2 regions of the Streptomyces sp. NBC_00386 genome follow, and region 1 is predicted to be linked to the other one. Evidence: predicted binding sites of a transcription regulator. Region 1 holds the regulator's gene; the other holds the start of a gene.

The links. The regulator HspR, encoded in region 1, represses chaperone genes until heat shock. The targets are predictions, from matches to a motif close to TTGAGNNNNNNNNNCTCAA.
Region 2: lon (endopeptidase La) is a predicted target of HspR. The motif match lies at 3,504-3,522, and genes of this name have one in related genera.

Annotation. Positions count from the first base shown of each region.
Region 1 is NZ_CP107950.1:4,608,089-4,615,658, reverse strand. It holds gene dnaK (molecular chaperone DnaK) at 1-103, shown strand, start outside; gene grpE (nucleotide exchange factor GrpE) at 100-759, shown strand; gene dnaJ (molecular chaperone DnaJ) at 793-1,980, shown strand; gene OG780_RS20280 (heat shock protein transcriptional repressor HspR) at 1,988-2,440, shown strand; gene OG780_RS20275 (sugar ABC transporter substrate-binding protein) at 3,144-4,226, shown strand; gene OG780_RS20270 (helix-turn-helix transcriptional regulator) at 4,953-6,017, shown strand; gene OG780_RS20265 (helix-turn-helix transcriptional regulator) at 6,085-7,077, opposite strand; gene OG780_RS20260 (hypothetical protein) at 7,260-7,556, shown strand; gene OG780_RS20255 (hypothetical protein) at 7,553-7,570, shown strand, end outside.
Region 2 is NZ_CP107950.1:3,344,555-3,352,124, reverse strand. It holds gene OG780_RS14535 (HAMP domain-containing sensor histidine kinase) at 1-1,014, opposite strand, end outside; gene OG780_RS14530 (response regulator transcription factor) at 1,077-1,814, opposite strand; gene OG780_RS14525 (spermidine synthase) at 1,928-2,605, opposite strand; gene OG780_RS14520 (hypothetical protein) at 3,074-3,352, opposite strand; gene lon (endopeptidase La) at 3,545-5,959, shown strand; gene OG780_RS14510 (lysozyme) at 6,084-6,902, opposite strand; gene OG780_RS14505 (MarR family winged helix-turn-helix transcriptional regulator) at 7,201-7,570, shown strand, end outside.

The DNA.
Region 1 (7,570 bases):
GGCCACGGGCGGCGACGCCCACGGCGCCGAGGCCCCGAAGGCCGACGACGACGTCGTCGACGCCGAGATCGTCGACGAGGACCGCCGGGACGGTGCCGCGTGACGGAGGAGACCCCGGGCTTCGAAGAGCAGCCCGACGTCCCTTCCGGCGCCACCTCTGACGACGCCGAGCCGCAGTCCGCCACCCCCTCTGCGGAGGGGGCGGCGGCCCCGGACGGGGACGCAGCAGCACAGGTGACCGGCCTGACGGCACAGCTGGACCAGGCCCGCATGGCGCTCACCGAGCGCACCGCGGACCTCCAGCGGCTCCAGGCCGAGTTCCAGAACTACCGCCGCCGTGTCGAGCGCGACCGGATCGCGGTCAGGGAGGTCGCCGTGGCGAGCCTCCTGACCGAGCTCCTGCCCGTACTCGACGACATCGGCCGCGCGCGGGACCACGGGGAGCTCGTCGGCGGATTCAAGTCCGTCGCCGAATCCCTCGAGACCGTCGCGGCGAAGATGGGGCTCCAGCAGTTCGGCAAGGAGGGCGAGCCCTTCGACCCGACGATCCACGAGGCACTGATGCACTCGTACGCGCCGGACGTCACGGAGACGACGTGCGTGGCGATTCTGCAGCCGGGGTATCGCTTCGGCGAACGCACCATCCGCCCCGCGCGGGTGGCCGTCGCCGAGCCGCAGCCCGGGGCGCAGCCGGTCAAGGCCGAGGATCAGGCCGAGTCGGCTGAGGACAAGGAGAGCGGTGGCCCGGACGAGGGCTGAGCTTGAACGGACGAGGAAGGAGGGACGTCGGGGATGAGCACCAAGGACTTCATCGAGAAGGACTTCTACAAGGTCCTCGGCGTCCCCAAGGACGCCACCGAGGCCGAGATCAAGAAGGCGTACCGGAAGCTCGCCCGCGAGTTCCACCCGGACGCCAACAAGGGCAACGCCAAGGCCGAGGAGCGCTTCAAGGAGATCTCCGAGGCGAACGACGTGCTCGGCGATCCCAAGAAGCGCAAGGAGTACGACGAGGCACGCGCCCTCTTCGGCAGCGGTGGCTTCCGGCCGGGTCCCGGCGCGGGCGGCGGCAACTTCAACTTCGACCTGGGCGACCTCTTCGGAGGCGGTGCCCAGGGCCAGGGAGCGGGAGGAGCTGGCGGCTTCGGCGGCGGCATAGGTGACGTCTTCGGGGGCCTGTTCAACCGCGGCGGTCCCGCCACGGGCACGCGTACACAGCCCAGGCGCGGCCAGGACATCGACACCGAGGTCACACTCTCCTTCACGGAGGCGGTGGACGGCGCGACCGTTCCGCTGCGCATGACCTCGCAGGCGCCCTGCAAGGCCTGTTCGGGAACCGGCGACAAGAACGGCACACCGCGCGTGTGCCCGACCTGTGTCGGCACCGGCCAGGTGGCGCGGGGCTCGGGCGGCGGGTTCTCGCTCACGGACCCCTGCCCGGACTGCAAGGGCCGCGGCCTGATCGCGGAGCACCCCTGCATGGAGTGCGCGGGCAGCGGGCGGGCCAAGTCGTCCCGCACGATGCAGGTCCGCATCCCCGCGGGGGTCAGCGACAACCAGCGGATCCGGCTGCGGGGCAAGGGCGCGCCGGGCGAGCGGGGCGGCCCGGCCGGTGACCTGTACGTCACCGTCCACGTGGACGCCCACCCGGTCTTCGGCCGCAAGGACGACAACCTCACCGTCACCGTGCCCGTCACCTTCGCGGAGGCGGCACTGGGTGGCGAGGTGAAGGTTCCGACGCTGGGCGGCCCCCCGGTGACCCTGAAGCTGCCGCCGGGCACGCCCAACGGACGGACCATGCGCGCCCGGGGCAGGGGCGCGGTCCGCAAGGACGGCACGCGGGGCGACCTCCTCGTCACCGTCGAAGTGGTGGTCCCCCAGGACCTGTCCGGCAAGGCTCGTGACGCTCTGGAGGCGTATCGCGAGGCGACCGCGGGTGAGGATCCGCGGGCGGAGCTGTTCCAGGCCGCGAAGGGAGCATGACGGAGCCATGGACACGACCGGTCGTCGACGCAACCCCTATGAACTGACCGAGGAGACCCCGGTCTACGTCATCTCGGTGGCGGCCCAGCTCTCCGGACTGCACCCGCAGACCCTGCGTCAGTACGACCGGCTCGGTCTGGTCTCCCCCGACCGCACGGCCGGCCGGGGCCGCCGTTACTCGGCCCGCGACATCGAGCTGCTGCGCACCGTCCAGCAGTTGTCGCAGGACGAGGGCATCAACCTCGCCGGCATCAAACGCATCATCGAGCTGGAGAACCAGGTGGTCGCGCTCCAGTCCCGTGTCGCGGAGCTGGAGTCGGCCCTCGACGGCGCCGCGGCCGCCATGCAGCAGCGCGAGGCCGCCGTGCACGCCTCCTACCGGCGTGACCTGGTCCCGTACCAGGAGGTCCAGCAGACCAGCGCGCTGGTGGTGTGGCGCCCCAAGCGGGCGGCCGACTAGAACCCGGTCGCCCGGGCGGTACCGGACGAACCCGAAGGGCCCGGAGGTCATCGACCTCCGGGCCCTTTCGCGCGCCCGCGCTTTCCGGCCGGAACGGCGAGGTTGACCGTTTTTGACCGAGTGGCTGAAACATTCTCCCCGAGGTCCGTTTTGCGCATGTCGTCCCCGTAAGCCCGATAGTGGGAGTTCGGGCTGCCCTTTTCGTCAGGCGTGAGCGGGCGGCGATAAGGGCTGTTCGTGTTGAAATGCCGTCAATGAAGCGGTGGTGTGCGCTTGGTCACTATGGGGGCGGCCGTGCCGGCCGCGCCGAGTGGTCCGCTCGCGGGGGCGGGCGCGGGGGCCGAGGTGGGGGCGCCTCGCGTGGGAGTGCCCTTGTCCATGTGTTCCTTCGGGTCTGACCGATCGTCAACGGCGGTTAAAAACCGTCGGCGATCGCGACTCCTGTGAACGGACGTCGGATGTCCTTGTGAATGACAGAAGGTGAAGCTGAGGGGATCGGTCGATGGATGGGCGTAGTCTTTTCCCGTCGCGTTCACTTGTGGAACACGAAACGCCGTTGCCATCTCGTTAAGTGGTTACTCCTTGACGCTGAGGTGATCGCCGCGTTGGCTTTCAGCCACCTGGGTCGCAATGCTGCAACCTCGCCCGGAAGGCACCTGATGTGAAGACTCGTAACACCGGCCTCCGCCGTACCGTCATAGCCGTGGCGTCATCCGCCACGGCCCTCACCCTCGCCGGATGCGGCGTGGTCGACTTCGGTGGGAGTGGCAGCACGGCCAGCGCCACGAAGGGCGACGACATCACGGTCGGTCTGCTCCTTCCGGAGAAGGAGAACACCCGTTACGAGAAGTTCGACTACCCGATCATCCGGGAGCAGGTTCAGAAGCTCACCGAGAAGAAGGGTGACGTCCTCTACCTGAACGCGGAGCAGGACGCCGCCAAGCAGCTCCGTCAGATGCAGCAGATGATCGACGACAAGGTCGACGTCATCCTCGTGGACGCCGTGGACTCGGTGTCGATCGCGAAGGGCGTGCGCAAGGCCAAGGAGGCCGGGATCCCGGTCATCGCCTACGACCGCCTGGCGCAGGGTCCGATCGACGCGTACATCTCCTTCGACAACGAGCTGGTCGGCGAGACCCAGGGCAAGGCCCTGGTCGCCGCGCTGGGCTCCAACACCGCCTCGAAGAAGATCATCATGATGAACGGCTCGGTGACCGACCCGAACGCCGCGCAGTTCAAGAAGGGCGCCGAGTCCGAGCTCAAGGACAAGGTGATCGTCGCCAGCGAGTACGACACCAAGGACTGGAACCCGGTCAACGCCAAGGCCAACATGGAGAAGTCCATCCAGGCCGTGGGTCTGAGCAACATCGCCGGTGTCTACGCCGCCAACGACGGCATCGCGGGCGCGGTCATCGACGTCTTCAAGTCCGCGGGTGTCAGCAAGGTGCCGCCGGTCACCGGCCAGGACTCCGAGCTCATCGCCGTGCAGCGGATCATCAAGGGCGACCAGTACATGAGCGTGTACAAGTCGTACCCGGAGGAGGCCAACGCGGCCGCCGAGATGGCCGTCGCCCGGGTCCAGGGACGGACGATCGAGTTCGACGCGCTCACCCGCGACAAGGTCAGCAGCCCCACGAACAAGGACGTCCCGTCCCAGCTCGTGCCCGTGGTGGCCCTCACCAAGGAAAACATCGAGAACACGGTCGTCCAGGACGGCATCTACGCCGTCGACAAGATCTGCACGACGCCCTACAAGGCGCTCTGCAGCTCGCTCGGCATCAAGTAGGACGCTCCGCCCGGTCGTCTCGGCACCGAGACGGCCGGCGAGGACGGTTCCGGCCCCGCTCGCGGGTGCGCGCCGACGGCGCGCACCCGCGAGCGGGGCCGTTCCTGTAACCACCCCGGTCCGGAAAGCCCCCAGGGGCGCGCTGTACGGCCTCCCGCCGTTCCGGAGCCCCGCACCGCCGCCCCGGCGCGCCCCGGCCCCCACGGCGCCCTCTGGGGTCGCACGCCCCCTTTCGGCATGATCGCCCCGCGCCCACCGCCCCGCGCCCACCGCCCCGCGCCCACCGCCCCGCGCCCACCGCCCCGCGCCCACCGCCCCGCGCCCACCGTGGGTGCCGTTCAGGCGGTCTGCGGGTCCGGTGGACTTTCGTCGCGGTGTCCGGTCCCGCGCAGCCTCCGGTTCCTGGGGCGGAGTGCCGTCGGCGGCTGCGGCCGGGGCGGGTGAGCTCGCTGCAAGTCCCCCGAAAGTGAACGGAGTTGGGGCTTCGAGGGGAGCGTCTCGGAGTGTGCTCCGGGGCGTGTCCGGGGGGTCCGGGGGCGGCCCTTCAGCTTGTTGCAAGGGGCGCGGCGGAGGTCAGGATTTATGAGGACGAGCAGGGGCGAACGGACACTCCTCGGCCGCACAGCCTTGTTGCGATGCCGGTCGCGTCCGCGCATAGTTGCGCTGCGGAGGACGCCCTGACGCGGGGCTCACGCCAGGGGTTGGAGCTGGAGCCAGGGGTGGGAGATGGCCGGGCACGGGACGGACAGGCATCCGCACGGCGCTGACCGGCTGTGCGATGCGGGCGACCGGGTGTACTCCCGGGCCGTGCGCCGGGGCCGGGTGCCCCGCGAGGACGCCGAGGCGGTGCCCTGCCTGCTGGAACTGGCGCTGCTGCACCCCGATCCGGACGACATGGACTGGCTGGTGCCGACCTCGCCCCAGGAGGTCATGACCCGGCTCCTGCGGGGCGTGTACGAGGAAGTCAGCGCGAGCCAGGCGCGGGTGGGCGACGCGGTGTCGGCCTTCGAGTGGTACGCGGGCCTCGGCGGCCGGGTGCGGGCGCCGGCCGAAGGGGTGGCGATCCGGGTCCTGGACGGGCTGCCGCGCATCCACGCCGCCATGGACAAGGCGACCGAGGAGTGCACCCGTGAGGTCCTGACGGTGCAGCCGGGCGGCATCCGGCGCGAGGACGAACTCGTCGAGGGACTGCACCGGGCGCTGGAGATGCGCCGGCGCGGGGTGCGGATGCGCGATCTGTACACCCACGTGGCCCGGCACGGCCAAGGCCTCCTGAACTACATGGAGTTGATGGGCGACGCCGCCGAGGCCCGTACCCTCGACGAGGTCGTGGAGCGGCTCATCCTGTTCGACCGCACGGTCGCCTTCATCCCCGCCAACTCGGACCGCACGATCGCGCTGGAGCTGCGCCACCCCGCGCTGGTGGACTACCTGGTGACGGTCTTCGAACGGCTGTGGCGCCTCGGGATCCCGCTGACCTCACCCATGCCCTCGACGGGCATCGAGGGCATCACCCACCGGGAGCGGTCCATCGCGGCCTTGCTGGCCGAGGGGCATCAGGACGCGGTCGTCGCGGAGCGGCTGGGCATCAGCGTGCGGACCTGCCGGGCGCACATCGCCCGGCTCTCGGAGACGCTGGGCGCGGCGAGCCGGACGCAGCTGGGCGTGCGGATCGCCCAGGCGGGTCTCGACGGGCCGCAGCGTTCCCCCGGATTCGAGCCGGTCCCCGTCGCGGAGGCCACGTCGGGAGCGCCCGCCGTCCCCGACCGCGGATCCCCGGCCGGCCGCTGAGAACGGCGGTCCGGGCGAGGCTTCCGGAGCCCGGCCGGGCGCGCCGGACGATCTGGCGCCAGCGGGGTCACTCCCCTCCCTCGGGCTGGTCCAGGAGTCGCGACTGCGCTATCAGGAAGCCGAGTTGGGCCCGGCTCCCGCTGCCGAGGGCGGAGGCCAGCTTGGCGATGTGGGCGCGGCAGGTACGGACGTTCATGCCCAGGCGGCGGGCGATGGCCTCGTCCACGTGCCCCTCGATGAGCAGTTTGGCGATGGAGCGCTGGACGCCGGTGATGCCGTTGGGGCCGACATCGTTCGGGACGTCCTCGGTGAGCGGGACCGCCCGCTGCCAGAGCTGCTCGAAGACCTTGCTCAGGTACAGCACGAGTCCGGGGTGGCGGAGTTCGAGGGCGACCCGCCGGTCGTCGCTGGCCGGGATGAAGGCGACGGTCCGGTCGAAGATGATCAGCCGCTCGATGAGTTCCTCGAGGGTGCGCACCTGGATCCGGCCGCCGGATATGCGTTCCACGTAGGCGAGCGTCCCCTGGCTGTGCCGCGCGGTGTGCTGGTACAGCGTGCGGATGCGCACGCCCCGGTCGGTGAGCGGCCTGTCGCGCTCCAGGGCCTGCATCAGGGCGTCGGCGGGCCGGCCGCCGCCCGGCTGGATCGTCAGCATCTCCGTCTGGCACTCGGCGGTGGCCGAATTGAGTGCCGCGTTGATCCGGTCGAATCCCTCCAGGACGGTGATCGCGTGGATACTCGCGGTGCTCTGTGTGCTGATCGAGATGAACGGATCGAAGGAGTCGGTCAGTTCGATCGCGAGCCGCCGGCGTTCCTGGATCTCCCGTTCCAGGGGCTGCAGGCGCTGGGCGAGCGCGACCGACGGCGGGACGGGACGCAGCCACTTCTCGTCGTCGGGGTCGGGATGAAGCAGCGCGAACTCCAAGAGGCAAGGGGCCGTTTCCACTTCGACCCGGGTGATGCGGCCGGAGTGCAACGCACTGGCGTAAAGGCGTGTTCCTTCGTCACACAACGTGGTGACAGCGTGGGGATGTGTCGGTTGTGAGTTGTTTGTGGGCAAATCTCCACCCCCCAGGGTCCTGAACGTGCAGGAACATGATGCATCGCTGCTGTGGCATTGACGTGCCTGAATGAGCCATCGTCTTGTGACGACGGGGGAGAAGATTCCATCAAGTGAGGACGAAGCCGACTATGCGAGCGAGATTGCTTGGTTCAGTGCTTGCCGCAGTCTTCTCTGTCGCTGTGGCGTCCGGCTCTCTGGGAGCCTCGGGTCTTGATGCCGGGGGTGCCCGGACCTGGGCCGGCCCGGACAGCGGTTGGACCAGTGTGAAGGCGGCCCTGGCGGACAGCGGCTGGACCTCCGCCGAGGCGGTCCCCGGGGACAGCGGCTGGACCGACGTCGAGGCGGCGGCGCTCCCGGGCGACAGCGGCTGGACCAGCGTGGAGGCGACTCCGGCGGACAGTGGCTGGAACGATGCCGAGGCCTCGGTGCCGGCGGACAGCGGCTGGACGGTCATCTCCGCGAGCGCAGAAGCATGAGCATTCCGCCCGAC
Region 2 (7,570 bases), 1.3 Mb from region 1:
CGTACCGCCGTCGCTGCCCGGACCGTGCGGCGCGGGCACCCCGCCGCGGTTGAACCGCTCGAAGACGCGGTGCCATTCCGACTTCGGAATACCGGGCCCCTCGTCCAGGACCTCCAGGGCCAGCGACTCGGGATGGTCGCCCCGCCGGGCCCGTACCGTCACCCGGCCGTGCGGCGGGCTGTGCTTGACCGCGTTGTCGATGAGATTCGCCACGACCTGGTGGATCCGCTCCGGGTCCGCGTGCGCGGTCAGCTCCGGCGGGGACACGTCGAGGTGCAGATGGACGTCCTTACGGGTGTGGCCGCCGCCGGAGCCCGAGGCGAGGTCCGCGCGCGCGGAGGCGACCATGTTGGCCTCCTTCAGCACCCCGGACAGGTACGGCCACACCTCGAAGCGCCGCCTGCGCAGCGGTACGACGCCGTTGTCCAGCCGGGACAGGTCGAGGAGGGTCTCCACCAGCCGCCCGAGGCGCTCCGTCTGCTTCAGCGCGGTGCGCATCGTCTCGGGATCGGCCGCCGAGACGCCGTCCACGACGTTCTCCAGGACCGCGCGCAGACCCGCGATGGGTGTCCGCAGCTCGTGCGAGACATTCGCCACGAGCTCCTTGCGCTGACGGTCCTGGGCCTCCAGCTCGTCGGCCATGAGGTTGATCGTCTGGGCCAGGTCGCCCAGCTCGTCGCGCCGGTCGTCCCGCACCCGGCGGGTGTAGTCCCCGTGCCAGATCGAGCGGGCCACCGCGTTCATCTCGTCCAGCGGCGCGGTGAGCGAGTGCGCGACGAACTGTGTGATCAGCAGGGTGGCGATCATCGAGAACACCGTGATGAAGCGGAGCTCCGTCTTGGTGTGCACCGCGATCATCGACAGACCGGTGGTGATGAGCACGGAGATGACGACCAGCGCGCCCAGCTTGGTCTTGATCGAGAAGGGTCGCACCTCGCCCCAGGAGCCCGAGCTCCTGCGCTCACCGGACGCGCGCTCGCCGAGCCCGCGTCCCCGCTCTCCGAGTCCGCTCATCACATCAGCCCCTCACCCGGGTCCCGGTCACCCGGGTCCCGACCCTCCTGCGGAGTCCCGGCTCAGGGAGTCGGGGTCTCCAGCGCGTAGCCGACGCCGTGCACCGTACGGATCCGCTCGGCACCGATCTTGCGGCGCAGCGCCTTGATGTGGCTGTCGACGGTCCGGGTACCGGAGGCGTCCGCCCAGTCCCACACCTCGGCCAGCAGCTGCTCGCGCGAGAGTACGGCACGGGGGGTGTTCGCGAGACAGACCAGGAGGTCGAACTCGGTCGGAGTGAGGTGTACGTCCTCGCTGCGGACCCGCACCCGGCGCTGCGCGTGGTCGATCTCCAGCTCGCCGAGCCGCAGGATGCCGCTGCGCGGAGTGGAGGCCGCGACGACCGCGCGCTCGACCCTGCGGAGCAGGACGTGCACCCGGGCCGCGAGCTCGCGCATCGAGAACGGCTTGGTCATGTAGTCGTCGGCGCCGACTCCGAGTCCGACCAGCATGTCGGTCTCGTCGTCGCGCGCGGTGAGCATCAGCACCGGCACCGGGCGGGCGGCCTGCACACGCCGGCAGACCTCCAGACCGTCGAAGCCGGGCAGCATGATGTCGAGGATCAGCAGATCGGGCTGCCATGCCTCGGCGGTGTCGACGGCGGCCGGGCCGTCACCCGCGGTTTGCACGAGGAATCCCTCGGCTCGCAGACGGGCCGCGATGGCGTCGACGATCGTGGGGTCGTCCTCGACGACCAAAACCCGGCGCTGAGCGCCCGGGGTCGCCGCCGTGCCGTTCTGGGAGGTGTGTGTCTGCTCCATCGCCCGCCCCTGAAGTGTGCTTTCCGGAATCCGTGGGGTGATCCCATGACTGCGCTTGACGCTTGAATGATCCGCGTCAGGCAAGCAGGGTACGGGCAGTGGGTGCGCCTCGGCTATCCAGGCCTCACCGCGAGATGCACCACGTCGGGAACGCCCCGGGCAACGGGGATCACTTCGGTACGGACCCGGCGGAATCCGGCATTCCGCAAGGTAACTTCAAATTCCGGAGAGGGCTGCGCCGACCACACGGCGAGGACGCCGCCAGGCCTCAACGCCCTTGCGCAGCTTGCCAGTCCGGATGCACCGTACAGTCCCGCGTTGCCTTCGGTGACCGTCCAGCCGGGTCCGTTGTCGATGTCGAGGCACAGGGCGTCGAACGTGTCGGAGATCTCATTGACGTATTCGACGAGGTCCCTCTCGACGATGTCGGCGCGCGGATCGGCGAGCGCCTCGGCGGACAGCGCGGTGAGCGGGCCGCCCCGGTGCCAGTCGATGATGGCCCGTTCGCGCTCGACAACGGTGATGCGTCCCCAGCGGCGGTCGGCCGCGGCGTGCGCCAGCGAGAACCCGACGCCGAGTCCGCCGATCAGCACGCTCGGCTCCGGGCGCCCGTCCAGCGCGTCGTACGCCGCGTCCATGAGCAGCCGCTCGGAACGCCCGTCGGAGGTGTCCATCAGGAAGCATCCGTTGGCGATGATCTGGAGCAGTGCTCCGTGGCGCCGCAGTACGACCTCGCCGTACGGGCTCTGACGGCGGTCGATGACTTCGGGAGTCTCGTACGAGGCGGTCATGGCCGCCATCCTGGCATTTTCACCTGTGCGAGTCGCGGGAATTCGCCGGGGGACGGGGGGATGGCGTGACGGGGTGACGGCGGGCGCCGCGAGGTTGACGCGGCGACGAGCCGGAGGCCTCGGGCGCGGCTCGGACCGGCCCTCGGCGACCGCCGCCCCGGGCCTCCAGCCTCACCGGTTGGGCTTCCAGCCTCACCGGTTGGGCCTCCAGCCTCACCGGCCCGGGCTTTCGCCCTCGCTGGCTGGGCCTCCGCCCTCACCGGCCCGAGCTTCCGCCCTCACCGGCCCGGGCTTCGCCCTCGGCCGGCCGAGCCTCCGCCCTCACCGGCCGGGCTTTCGCGTCCACCGGCCGCTCCCCGAACGGCCGTCCACCGGCCATACCCCGAGCGGCTCACGGGCCCCTTCGTCTTCCCCCCGACGGACAAGAAGCGACCCGTTGAGCCATAAGAGGGACGGCCGGGCGTCTGTTTAACGGCGGGGTGCCCCGTTCTGGGCGTCGGACGCGGACTGCCAGGCCTGCACGCCCGCCAGGGAGGCCTCCTTGGCCTGCCGCCACTTCATGGCCGCCACCTGCGACGGAGGCACATCCATGGCGCGGAGCATGCGTCGGCCCGCGGCGAACACGGCGGCGGCCGCGATGACCATGCCGGTGCACGCCACCAGGGCACCGGCCGCGGTGAGCACGGCACCGGCCGTGACGAGCCGGGTGTCGATCTCGAGCTTGTTCTGGGCGAGGTGATGGTTCATGACTCCAACCATCCGAGGCCGGTGGCCACCTCGCATCCCGAAGACGGCCCGCGAGGCCCCGAAGCGCACGAGACCGGGACGCCCGCACCGGGTTCACAAGCGATCGCTCAGAGCGAACGGCCTCCGGGGAACATTGCGGAGTCCCCGTGCATTGAGTCGACATAGCTCAACTTGACTGCCGAAGGGGAGATCATGGCTTCGACGTCCGCATCACTCACTCTGCCCGTGCTGCCGCTCGACGACGAGGTAGTGCTGCCCGGAATGGTGGTTCCGCTGGATCTGAACGACCCCGATGTGCGGGCCGCGGTGGAGGCCGCTCAGGCCGCCGCCCGTTCAACGCCGGGAAAGCCTCAGGTACTCCTGGTGCCGCGTATCGACGGGACCTACGCGAGCACCGGTGTGCTCGGCACGGTCGAGCAGGTCGGCCGGCTGGCCGACGGTGACCCGGGCGCGCTGATCCGAGGGCGTGGGCGCGTGAGGGTGGGCGCGGGGACCACGGGTCCCGGCGCGGCACTGTGGGTCGAGGGCACCCGGGTCGAGGAGACCGTGCCCGACCCGCTGCCCGGCCGGGTCACCGACCTGGTGAAGGAATACAAGGCCCTGGCCACGAGCTGGCTGCGCAAGCGCGCCGCCTGGCAGGTCGTGGACCGGGTGCAGCAGATCGACGACGTTTCCGCCCTTGCCGACAATTCCGGTTACTCACCTTTCCTTTCCGTGGAACAGAAGGTCGAGCTGCTGGAGACCGCCGACCCGGTGGCCCGGCTCAAGCTCGCCACCGAACAGCTCCGCGAGCACCTCGCCGAGCAGGATGTCGCCGAGTCCATCGCCAAGGACGTCCAGGAGGGCGTCGACAAGCAGCAGCGCGAGTTCCTGCTGCGGCGTCAGCTGGAAGCCGTACGCAAGGAGCTGCGCGACCTCAAGGGAGAGGACGGCGAGGACGAGTCCGACGACTACCGTGCCCGGGTCGAGGCCGCCGACCTTCCCGAGAGCGTCCGCGAGGCCGCCCTCAAGGAGGTCGAGAAGCTGGAGCGGTCCAGTGACCAGTCGCCCGAGGGAAGCTGGATCCGGACCTGGCTCGACACCGTCCTGGAGCTGCCGTGGAACGAACGGACCGAGGACGCGTACGACATCCGGGGCGCCCAGGCCGTGCTCGACGCCGAGCACGCCGGTCTGGACGACGTGAAGGAGCGCATCACCGAGTACCTCGCCGTGCGCAAGCGGCGCTCCGAGCGCGGTCTCGGAGTCGTCGGCGGCCGGCGCGGCGGCGCCGTGCTCGCGCTCGTCGGCCCGCCCGGCGTCGGCAAGACCTCGCTCGGCGAGTCCGTCGCGCACGCCATGGGCCGCAAGTTCGTCCGCGTCGCCCTCGGCGGCGTCCGGGACGAGGCCGAGATCCGCGGACACCGCCGTACGTACGTCGGCGCGCTGCCCGGCCGGATCGTGCGCGCCATCAAGGAGGCCGGGTCGATGAACCCGGTGGTCCTGCTCGACGAGATCGACAAGGTCGGCTCCGACTTCCGGGGCGACCCGGCGGCGGCGCTGCTGGAAGTCCTCGACCCGGCGCAGAACCACACCTTCCGCGACCACTACCTTGAGGTCGAACTCGACCTCTCCGACGTCGTGTTCCTCGCCACGGCCAACGTTCTGGAAGCCATCCCGGAGGCCCTGCTCGACCGTATGGAGCTGGTCCGCCTCGACGGCTACACCGAGGACGAGAAGGTCGTCATCGCCCGGGACCACCTGCTGCCGCGCCAGCTGGAGCGGGCGGGCCTGGAGAAGGACGAGGTCGTCCTCGACGAGAGCGCGCTGCGCAAGCTCGCGGGGGAGTACACCCGGGAAGCGGGCGTGCGGAACCTGGAGCGGGGCATCGCGCGGCTGCTGCGCAAGGTCGCGGCCCAGCACGAACTGGGCCGCCGGAAGCTGCCGTTCACGGTGAAGGACACCGACCTGCGCGAGCTCATCGGGCGTCCGCACCACGTGCCCGAGTCGGGGCAGGACCCGGCCGAGCGCCGTACGGCGGTGCCCGGCGTCGCCACGGGTCTCGCGGTCACCGGCGCGGGCGGTGACGTCCTCTATGTGGAGGCGTCGCTGGCCGACCCGGAGACGGGCGCGGCCGGTCTGACCCTCACCGGCCAGCTCGGGGACGTGATGAAGGAGTCGGCGCAGATCGCGCTCTCCTTCCTGCGCTCGCACGGCGCGGAGCTCGAACTCCCCGTCGGCGACCTGAAGGACCGGGGCGCGCACATCCACTTCCCGGCGGGCGCGGTCCCCAAGGACGGCCCGAGCGCGGGCGTCACGATGACGACCGCCCTGGCGTCGCTGCTGTCGGGCCGGCTGGTCCGCACCGATGTGGCCATGACCGGTGAGGTCTCGCTGACCGGCCGTGTCCTGCCGATCGGCGGGGTGAAGCAGAAGCTGCTCGCCGCGCACCGGGCGGGTGTCACGACCGTGATCATCCCCAAGCGCAACGAGGCCGATCTGGACGACGTCCCGGCCGAGGTCCTGGAGAAGCTCGACGTCCACACCGTCACGGACGTCCGCCAGGTCCTGGAGCTGGCACTGGCGCCGGCGACGAACGGCGCGGTGCCGGAGGTTTCGGTAGCCGCGTGACGGAGGTTGCCGGAAGGGAAGGCCCGGGTCCCGTGAGGGAGGCCCGGGCCTTCGCCGTGCCGCGCGTCGGGCGCCTTCGCCGTACGTCGGCCGTCCTGCTGTCCCGCCGTACGCCAGGTGTGTGTCAGCCGTTGGCCAGTGCCTGCACCCGGTCGAGCGCACCGTTGAACTTGTCGTGGTCCCCGACCGTCGGTCCTGACGACGTGTACTGCCACATCGTGTAGTAGTCCCAGCCCGCCGGGAGCGTCCCCGGATCGGAGGCGTACCGCGCTATCCACAGGGGATGGGCGGACGCGAAGCCGCTGTAGTTGCCGGTGCACTGGGTCCACCAGCTCGCGGCCGTGTAGATCACCGCGTCACGGCCCGTCCTGGCCCTGTACTGGGTGAGGAAGCTGCTGATCCAGCTGACCATCGCGCTCTGCGTCTTGCCGTAGCAGGCGGCCCCGTACGGGTTCCACTCGATGTCGAGGGTGCCGGGCAGCGTCTTGCCGTCGCCCGACCAGCCGCCGCCGTGGTCGACGAAGTAGTTGGCCTGGGTGGCGCCGGTCGTGGTGTCCGGGGTCGCGAAGTGGTACGACCCGCGGATCATGCCGATGTTGTACGCGCCGTTGTACTGCTGGGCGAAGTACGGGTTCGTGTAGTACGTCCCCTCGCTCGCCTTGGTGTAGGCCCACCTGACCCCGCTGTTCCACAGCGTCGACCAGGCGACGTTGCCCTGGTAGCCGGCCACGTCCACACCTTCTGTCTGGGTGGCGTCACCGGTGGACGGCGTGCCGTCCTGACCGTCGTGGTCGATGACCCCCATGCCCATCCGGGCGGAGCCCCGGGCGGGGGTGTCGGCGGCGGAGGAAGGGAGGGTGGAGAGGAGGGAGAAGGCGGCGAGCAGGGTTCCTGCCGCGAGCACTCGCAGGCGGCGGGCCGTTCCGGATCCGTGCACGGACATGTGCGTGCCTCCGAAGGGCGATGGAGCTCCGGAGCCCGGGGGGAGCTCGGGGGAGCTCGGTGGGGGGAAAAGCGCGGGCATGCGTGCCCCGGGGGGATCAGGTCGTCCTTGACCTGGGAGTGGCGTGCGCATGCCAGTAAAGGTGTCTGATAAAGAAGCTACGCACGTAGAAGACGGCGTGGGAAGAGGGGCCGGGGGCTGCCGTTGGTCTACGCCTGCGAAATACTGGCGGAGCTGCGGCAACGGCGAGTTCTGGCAGAAACTTTCAGGATCGGGAAACCGGGTCAGGGGTGCTGACGTGCACGAGGGCGGAAACGACGGCGGAGGTCCGGTCGAATCCGGCGTGTCGGGAAATGGTATGGACCGGCCCGCGGCGCACGGCGGTGTGGAGCGCGAGTTCCTTTCCCTGGAACGCGAGTTGACCGTGTTCCTGCGCCGCGCTCGCGCCAACCAGGGGGAGATGGCCCGCGAGGTCCATCCGGACCTGGAGTCCGCCGCGTACGGGCTCCTCGTCCGTCTGGAGGAGTGCGGCCGCCAGCGCGCCACGGAACTCGCCGCCTACATCGGCGTCGGCAAGGCCACGATGTCCCGGCAGCTGCGCGCCCTGGAGGAGCTGGGCCTGGTCGCGCGCGAACCCGACCCCGCCGACGGCCGCGCCTGGCTCGTCC